One region of the Halalkalibacter sp. AB-rgal2 genome, then DNA from elsewhere that is predicted to be linked to it. Evidence: riboswitches for the same ligand, from Rfam matches in the RefSeq annotation. Region 1 holds a riboswitch; the other holds the start of a gene.
The links. A riboswitch is a leader RNA that binds a small molecule or an ion and turns the genes downstream of it on or off. The one in region 1 is predicted to bind magnesium.

Region 1 (4,441 bases):
GCTTGTATTCTTTTACCTTCATTTATGCCTCCTCCTATTCTTTGAACCTCCACGGGTAATCTTCATGAGGTTTGAAGAGTTGACCTTGAAGCTTTTTTGTTATCTTCAGTTGCTTTTCAAGAGTTATAAAGGCACGTTAGGCTATCTGTCTAATAAAGTTTGGCCTTTCTGATTAAGTTCGCTCGCTCGATTAGGAACTAACGGTCTTTCAATATGTAATATATCTTTTAGTACACGAAAGTTTTTCAAGGATGGATAGTTTTTGGTTGAATTAATTCTTCCTTTGTATAAGTGACTGCTTTCTTATTCACGTTCTACGACAACAACGCGAATATTCGCTTGTACTAAACGTAGATCAAGTGAAAGACCAGTAACTCCTCCACCGATGATACAGACATCTGCGTTTATCATACTCACCACCTACTTCGATATATTCCCCATCAAAAAATAGAGAAACATTGGATTTGAGAAGCCGCTGAGAACACCACGTTCTCAACGGCTAAAATAAATTACGGAGCTACATACTTCGATCTTGTCGAGTCAACTTCCTTTACAGGCTTTTTTGCTAAAGTAGCTGCAATTAATCCAATGATAGGAAAGAGCATAATGAGAACTAGAGCTTGTGTATATGATTGTAATACATCATAACCAACGCCGAGCGGTAATGGTCCAAATGAAGAAGCGACCACGGTTACTGTAACGGCGACTCCTTTAATACTTCCTAAATATTTACGGCCAAAGTAGTTGGGCCATACAATATTGATTGTAATACGTTCTAATCCACTAGCCATTCCCCAAATGACTCCAAATATAATAGCTGTTAGCACATTTTGGGTGATAAGAAGGAGGAGAAGTAAGACTGTTTCTAAAATAAATATAACAATTAATAAAGTCCGAGTTTTGACTTTTTCTAAAATGAAACCAGAGATGAGTGAGATTGGGAATCCGATAATGGCCATTAAACTTAAAACGGTTGCTGCAATTTCAGGTGTGATGTGATTTTCTCGAAAAATGGATACTAGATGAAACGTGATTGCAGTATTTACGAGAGCCGGAATCCCAACACATACAATGAGCGCCCAAAATGCTAACGTTTTTCTTGCCTCTTGTAACGTCCAATCTACTTCAGCTATAGGAATAGGTTGTTTTTGATTTTTATTCTTACGTAGAGTCAAGCCATCTGGCTTGAGGCCAATGTCCTCAGGCTTATTGCGGACAAATAGTATAACAAGAGGAACAAACAAAAATAGAAGCAGTGCACCCCATACTTGCCAAGATGTTTGCCAATCCCAGCGTTGAATAAGCCACGCATTTGCTAATGGAAAAAAGGCGGCGCTGGCAAAACCACCGATTGCCATAAAGCTTAACGCACGCCCACGCTTTTGGATGAACCATTGGGGCACAAGGGTGTTTGGAATTAACGTCATACTGCCCTGTCCAAACAAGCGAATAAAGAAAAAACCAATGGCCATCATCCAAATATTTGAAACGATACTATTATAAAAGCAAGCTAACCCTAATGCGACACCAGCAAAGATCAACATCTTCTTTTGACCGATCTTATCGACCATCCTACCAACAAACATCATTAAAATCCCTGCACAAAATGTAGCAATGGAATAGATACTAGATATTTCTGTATTAGACCAGCCGAAGTGGTCGATATATTCTGTAATGTAAATAGAATTCGAATATGTTTGACCAGGACCTGAGAAAAACACGGCTAGTCCGGCTATAAAAACAATGATCCAGCCATAAAAAAAAGATTGAAATCGATTGACCAAGATGTCCACCTCATTGAGTAATTGTTTAAATATAAATAAAATGATTCTCACAAATCAAATGCATGGTACATAGAATAAGTAACGGCTATTCATTCTTATATCTTATTGATAAATCGTCTAATATTCAAACAATAAATGAGGAGCCTTCTTATCTTATTAAGATAAAAGAGTTTGACAGTTTTAATTTTAGTCTGCTATCATTCATAGGGTGAAATTGAATACCTCGTTAGGTGAGGCTCCTGTGCTGGAGATATGCTACTGCCCAAAAATGTCCAAAGACGCCAATGGGTCAACAGGAATCATCGACATAAGGTGATTTTTAATGTAGCTGGAATACTAATTCCTATGCCGTACAGTGCTAAAGCTCTACGAATGGAGGAAGGATGAAATAGTTGAATGTAACAATATACCGCTATAGGTATTTGTTGTTCGTTATTTTGACGTTATTTAGCACCTTCATTCGTGAAGGTGCTTTTTGATGATTTACAATTACAAGTTTCGTAAATGGAGGTGATGTGGGATGGATCTGAGTCCTGAACCGGAGTCGATTAAGAGTTGTTCAATGAAGACAATAGAAATGTGGAGGGGTTCATTCCACATAGCCTAATAAGGGAAACCCCTCTATAAAGAGGAGGAAGACGATGGTACGATTAGATTCAACAAACCGTGCGCAATACGAGAAAGAGATATTAGATTTACTTGAAAATGAAGAAATGGCCTTATTTCGAGAGCGTTTTTTAGAATTGCACCGAACGGATCAAGTTGAAATTTTCCTGAAAGTAGATCCATTCAATCGAAAACGGGTATACGCATACTTGTCACCGGCAGACTTTGGTGAAATTTTTGAAGGTCTTGAGTTTGACGTTCAAGAGATGATTGCCTCAGAATTGGATGAACGCTATTTCACATCAATGTTTGATCAAATGTTTGCAGATGATGTGGCGATGTTCTTATCTCGGTTAGATGAAGCAAGAGCGAATGCTATCTTAGATCAGATGGAAGCGGAGGAAGCCAAAGAGGTACGTGAACTCCTTTCATATACCCCGAAGACAGCGGGAGCAGTAATGACGAAGGAGTTTATTAGTATATCATCAATGGATGTGGCAGCTACTGTTATTGAAAAGCTACGTAAACAAGGTCCAGATGCAGAAACGATTTATTATTTATATGTCGTTGATAAGCTAGGTAAGCTAGTAGGGGTGCTGTCGTTACGAGATTTGATTACAGCTCCAGCGAATGAAAAGGTTGAGACTGTGATGAGTACAAGAGTTGTTTCTGTTCCTGTCGATATGGGACAGGAAGAAGTAGCAAAAATGATTAAGAAATATGATTTTCTAGCTGCCCCAGTTGTTTCATCGCAAGGACGTCTGCTAGGGATTGTTACTGTTGATGATGTCATGGATATTCTTGAGGAAGAGGCGACAGAGGATTTAGGTGAAATCTCGGCGGCTAAAGGGGCGACGGATGTTAATGTAAGTGCGATAACAGCCGCGAAAAAACGTTCACCTTGGATTATTATGTTAATGTTCTTTGGATTGATTACAGCGGAAGTGATTGGGCAATTTGAGGATACGTTAGAGCAGATTGTCTTGTTAGCGGCATTTATCCCATTAATTATGGACTCCGCTGGTAATACAGGAACACAATCATTAGCTGTTGCTGTTCGAGGACTGGCGCTCGGAACGATCAAAAAAGGGACCATTGCTAAAATGATAAGACGAGAGTTTGGAACTGGAATCATGCTAGGATTAATCTGTATGCTTGTCCTTAGTATTACCGTCACCATTATGCATCAGCATTGGGTGCTGGCACTCATTGTCGGTTTTTCGATCTTTTGTACGTTAAGTATTGCGACTGTTATCGGATCTACGGTTCCTCTTATTATCAATAAGTTAAAGCTAGATCCAGCTATTGCTTCAGGTCCATTTATTACAACAGTTAATGATATTTTAGGTCTACTCATTTACTTTTCAATTGCTACAGCCTTACTACAATATTTATAAAAATAGGCTTCACTTCATTTACTTAGGAAGTGAAGCCTATTTTTATTAAGAGAGTTTCATTTTGCCTAATGCTAGTTAGACATTTTAGTCTAATAGCATGATGTCCTTTCAAAGCGCCATGTCCCTCTTATTATTTGTTTAAAGGGGTAACGTTAGCTGAAGAAGCGCATGTTTCTTTTCTGTTTGCATTACAGTCATTCTCCCGTTAATGCTCGCTACACGGTCGGCCATTGCTGATAAGCCAAATCCAAAATGAATCTTCTCTGGGCAAGTACCGTTATCCTCTAAACGAAATGTAATGGTATTAGAGTCAACCGTTAGTTGAAAATCAAAAAGGGTACTTTGACCATGACGAATTCCGTTTGTGATGCCTTCTTGCAAGGCACGATAAATGGTTCGTTCTTGTTCGGGTGTTAAATGTGGCATCGGATCGATGTGTACGTCAATATGAACGCCAGCATTCTTTTTCGTTTCTTTAATAAGATTGTGTAAGCTTTGCTCAAAGTCAATAAAGGATTTACGAACATGTAGGGTGTGAATGGCACGTCTAACATCATCTAAGCTTATTTTAATATGATTGTGCACGTGATTAAGCTGCATGAACGCATCATCATGATGATGATATCGAAAAAGCTGCTTGCTTTTTTCGAGACC
Region 2 (4,441 bases), on a different contig from region 1:
TCGTAATGTCACTTTTTTCTTGCTCAGATAGGCCCTGATCTTTATGTTCAATAGCTTTAACTAATTCCGTAATCTTCAAGTTCGGCTCCATTATGACTTTTACAAGGACGTCTCGTTGACGTAAGGCAGGTGGTCCAATGATTTTTAAGACAGGAGGAATGACATTAATCGCTAAAATCATCAACACTATAGCGGTAATAGGCAGAAAATAAAAACCAGCCCCAACAGCAATGCCTAATCCAGAAGCTGCCCAAATAACCGCAGCGCTTGTTAACCCTGAAATGATATCGTTATTTCTTCGCAAAATGACACCGGCCCCTAAGAAACCAACACCACTCACAATTTGAGCAGTCAAACGCATAGGATCCATTGCATGATAGGTCGGAGTAGCGAATTTGTGAAAGGATTCAATTGAAACAATTGTAATCATACAGCTCGCCACGCAAATGATCATACACGTTTTTAACCCTAATGGCTTATGCTTCAATTGACGATCTATCCCTATCAACAAACCTAAGAACAAAGCAAGAGCTAACTTCATGACAATTTCTACTTCAAATAACATTGAACTCACCTTCTCCCATCAATAAGATAGGACTCTCCCATCTCATTTTCCATAATATATATAACTAAGATCACTGAAAAAGAAGCATCATTCATTTCCAGTGACCTTTTACGAATAAGCGAACTCCCTCTCGAATGTGAGATGCATACATTTTAGAAAGATACAACATAACCGATTTACAAGAAATCAAGAAGTGCCGTTGCAATTGAGAAATAAATTAACAATCCAAGGATATCGTTAACTGTCGTAATAAATGGGCCTGAGGCGATAGCAGGATCAAGCTTTAACTTATTAATGATTAATGGAACGGTCGCTCCGATCACAGTCGCTATACTAAGTGTACAGAAAATTGAAAACCCAACAATCAGCGCGAGCACCCAGTGCTGATACATAATCGTAACGGTAATCGCTAATACAGCCATACATATTAAGCCGAGCATAATACCTGTACCGAACTCTCGGCGAACCATCTTTCCAATACTCCCTTTTTTAATCGTGCCAAGTGCTAAACCACGGACTGCAACAGCTAGTGATTGCGTACCCGTATTACCAGCTGAATCCATAATAAGCGGGATAAAGACTGCCAATAAGACAATTTCTTCTAATGTTTCTTCAAATTGCCCAATGACCCCAGCTGTAATAAGTCCAAAAAACATGAGCATAATAATCCATGGCGAACGTCTGCGAGCGGCCTTTAACGAACTAACATTTACATCCGTTGCCCCTTTTGCTGCTGAAATTTCTCCAAAATCCTCCGTTGTCTCTTCTTCAAGAATATCAATGACATCATCTACCGTAATAATTCCGACTAAATGATTTTGCTTGGAAACAACAGGAACAGCTAAGAAATCATATTTCTTAATTAATTGAGCAACGTCCTCTTGGTCCATATCATCATCGACAGAAACGACTCTTGTCCCCATCACATTTTCAATCGTTTCAGTCGGCTGTGCTGTAATTAAATCTCTTAAAGAAATAACACCAACTAATTTTTTTACATCATCAACGACATATAAATAATAGATCGTTTCCGCATCAGGAGCATCCTTTCTTAGCGTATCAATGACATTTGATACTACTTCAGTTGATGTAATACTAACAAACTCCTTCGTCATGACAGCACCTGCTGTTTCAGGAGCATATGCCAACAATTCTTTTACTTCCTGCGCCTCTTCTTGATCCATTCTCTGTAAAATATCTTCTGCTTTTCCACCTGTCATAACTTCTAAGAAATCAGCGACATCATCAGCAAACATATTGTTAAACATCTCAGATGAGTACTGTTCATCTAACTCTTGATAAATACGCTTCTGGTCATCAATTTCTAATCCTTCAAAAATATGAGAAAAATCTTCAGCTGTTAAATAGTCATAAACACGTTTTCTTCTAGCATCCTCTAATTTAATAAAGAAATCGACCTGATCAGTTGGATGCAATTCTAAAAAGGTTTCTAAAAATTGTTTATGATCCCCGGCTTCGAGTGTATCTAAAATGAGCTGTTCATATTGCTCACGGTTTTGTGCATTTAATTTAACCATAATGAATCCTCCTTCATAGGGTTCCTTCCTACCAATAAACACACGGCACGATTAATATCGTTACAATTTCATGCCCCTCGTTAAACATGAGAAAGGAACCCTCTTTCATAGTCTTTTTCTGAAGCGATGATTTATACTTCCATCATCTCTTCATACCACACCTTCATATTCACAAAACACAATTACAATTTAAAAATGACGTTTATAAGGAATTCCCTTTTAGCATGTTTCAAAACAAAAGCTATTCGTATGAGATCGAAATGATTAGATTTAAACTTCGAACCACAAATACCCGAAAGTATTTGTCATTTTTTTACATCACATGCGCTAATAGTGTGGTTGCTAAGCCAAAGTAAATGAACAGACCTGTAACATCTTTAATAGTCGTAATGAAAGGGTCAGAACCAGCTGCTTGATCAAAGCCCAATTTAACTAGGATGTATGGAATTAAAAAACCAATCGTTGTCGCAATTGTAATCGTAAAGAATAAAGAGAGACCAACGACCAATCCTAGTGCAAATATCCCTTGCCAAAAGTAAGCGATGAAACAAGCTGTTATCCCTAGAACCGACCCCATACTAATCCCGACAAGTACTTCTTTCCCTAAATGCTTCTTCCACTTTTCAAATTTGACATGAATTGGACTTCATGTCATCTTTATTTTCATTTTCCTTCACATACTTCATACATGACTCGGGTTCAGGACCACTATCCAATTCACATCACCTCCAACTGCCTCGCTAAGTATTGAAAGGAAGCCAACAAAAAAAGACATCTTCAACGAATGAAGATGTCTTTACACGCAGCAAAATTAGGCAGTATCCAGCGATCAACATAAACATGCCAACCATTCAGACACAGCAAACTAAGCGTCTATTCCCTCCATTCGTAGAGCTTTAGCACTGTGCGGCATAGGATCTATGATCCAGCTACATTAAGAACCACCTTATGTCGATAGTTCCTGTTGACCCATTGGCGTCTTTGGACGTTTTTGGGCAGCAGCGTATCTCCTGCACAGGAGCCTCACCTAACGAGGTATTTAATTAACAATGCAAATGCTACAGCAGAATGTCTATGCTGTCAATATTTTTTTAATAAATATAAAATAAGGCTCAGGCCAGTTATGTAGCAGGACGATCCATTTGATAAGGATTAATGTGGATCATGACCTTCTTAACCGTTGAATGTTCCGACATTAGCGCTTCTTTAACTAATTTCGAAATACGATGCCCTTCCTCAACACTTAAGTGAGATCCTACACTTACCTTCAAGTCAATTACAATATAATGGCCGTGTGTTCTTGCTAACAATTCATCGACTCTCATAACACCTTTCACCGAACGAACCGTCTGTAAAAATGGAGTTGTCTTCTCCGGGGCTAGTACTTGCTCCATCATAATCATGCTTGATTCCTTTGCTAAGCTGTAGCCAATTTTTATAACCAATAGTGAAACGAGAATACCCGCAATCGGGTCTAAGTAAATTAAGATAGGGATATTTAGATATTCACCAAATATCGCTCCTAATACCCCAACAAATGCCGCGATGGAAGAAAGAACATCTGAACGATGATGCCATGCTTCAGCTAACAAAACGGAGCTATTTATTTTTTTCGCTAAGCGATATTTGTATTGAAACATCACTTCTTTGGCAACAATCGAGATCACAATCGCGATGAGGGCTATTCCGCCCGGTGCTTGAGGAGCCTGTCCCCACACCCCTTGCACAGAGGATACCGCAATCTCAATTCCTACGATAATCAAAAGCAGGGCAACAATAATCGTAGCGACATTTTCTGCTTTTCCGTGACCATACGGATGATCTTTATCAGGAGGCTTTTGTGCAGTACGCAGCCCAGCTAGCACGGCAATTGAACCCGCTACATCCGATGCAGAATGAGCAGCATCAGCAATAAGCGCCCGACTCCCTGAAAGCCAGCCAACGATACCTTTCATGATAGCTAACAATGCATTAACCACAATCCCTATCCATGTCGCTACCTCCGCTTGTTTAAACTGATTATCCACCTTTTTATACACCCCACTTCGATACGATCTTCACCCTTTTTCTAGGTGCTTTTACATCCTATCAGATGAATATCGTGTGGGTCTACAGCAACCTTTTTGTGAGGTTGAACACTTCTTACTCGCAGTGAAAATAGCTAAATAACAGCAAGAGATTTGGTTTGGGGAAACATTTAACTGTTGTTGTGTCCTATAGTAATCCTGCATTCTAGAAATTCAGGCGAAGTTTCTGTATAATTATGTGAGAAGTGCACCAACACTTCTCACCATTATCCTAACGCCAATTAGGATTCATATGCACAATTTGTTTGAGC

Region 2: linked by a shared signal. The riboswitch ahead of ACERJO_RS08860 (magnesium transporter) and the one ahead of mgtE (magnesium transporter) in region 1 are both predicted to bind magnesium.

The regions. Positions count from the first base shown of each region.
Region 1 covers NZ_JBGUAV010000001.1:283,489-287,929, forward strand. Annotated here, with positions in the region: gene ACERJO_RS01290 (FAD-dependent oxidoreductase) at 304-411, opposite strand; gene ACERJO_RS01295 (MFS transporter) at 510-1,784, opposite strand; M-box (ykoK) riboswitch at 2,000-2,169, shown strand; gene mgtE (magnesium transporter) at 2,426-3,787, shown strand; gene ACERJO_RS01305 (sensor histidine kinase) at 3,926-4,441, opposite strand, start outside.
Region 2 covers NZ_JBGUAV010000008.1:90,555-94,995, reverse strand. Annotated here, with positions in the region: gene ACERJO_RS08870 (MgtC/SapB family protein) at 1-565, opposite strand, end outside; gene mgtE (magnesium transporter) at 742-2,103, opposite strand; gene ACERJO_RS08860 (magnesium transporter) at 2,417-2,743, opposite strand; M-box (ykoK) riboswitch at 2,977-3,145, opposite strand; gene ACERJO_RS08855 (cation diffusion facilitator family transporter) at 3,225-4,130, opposite strand.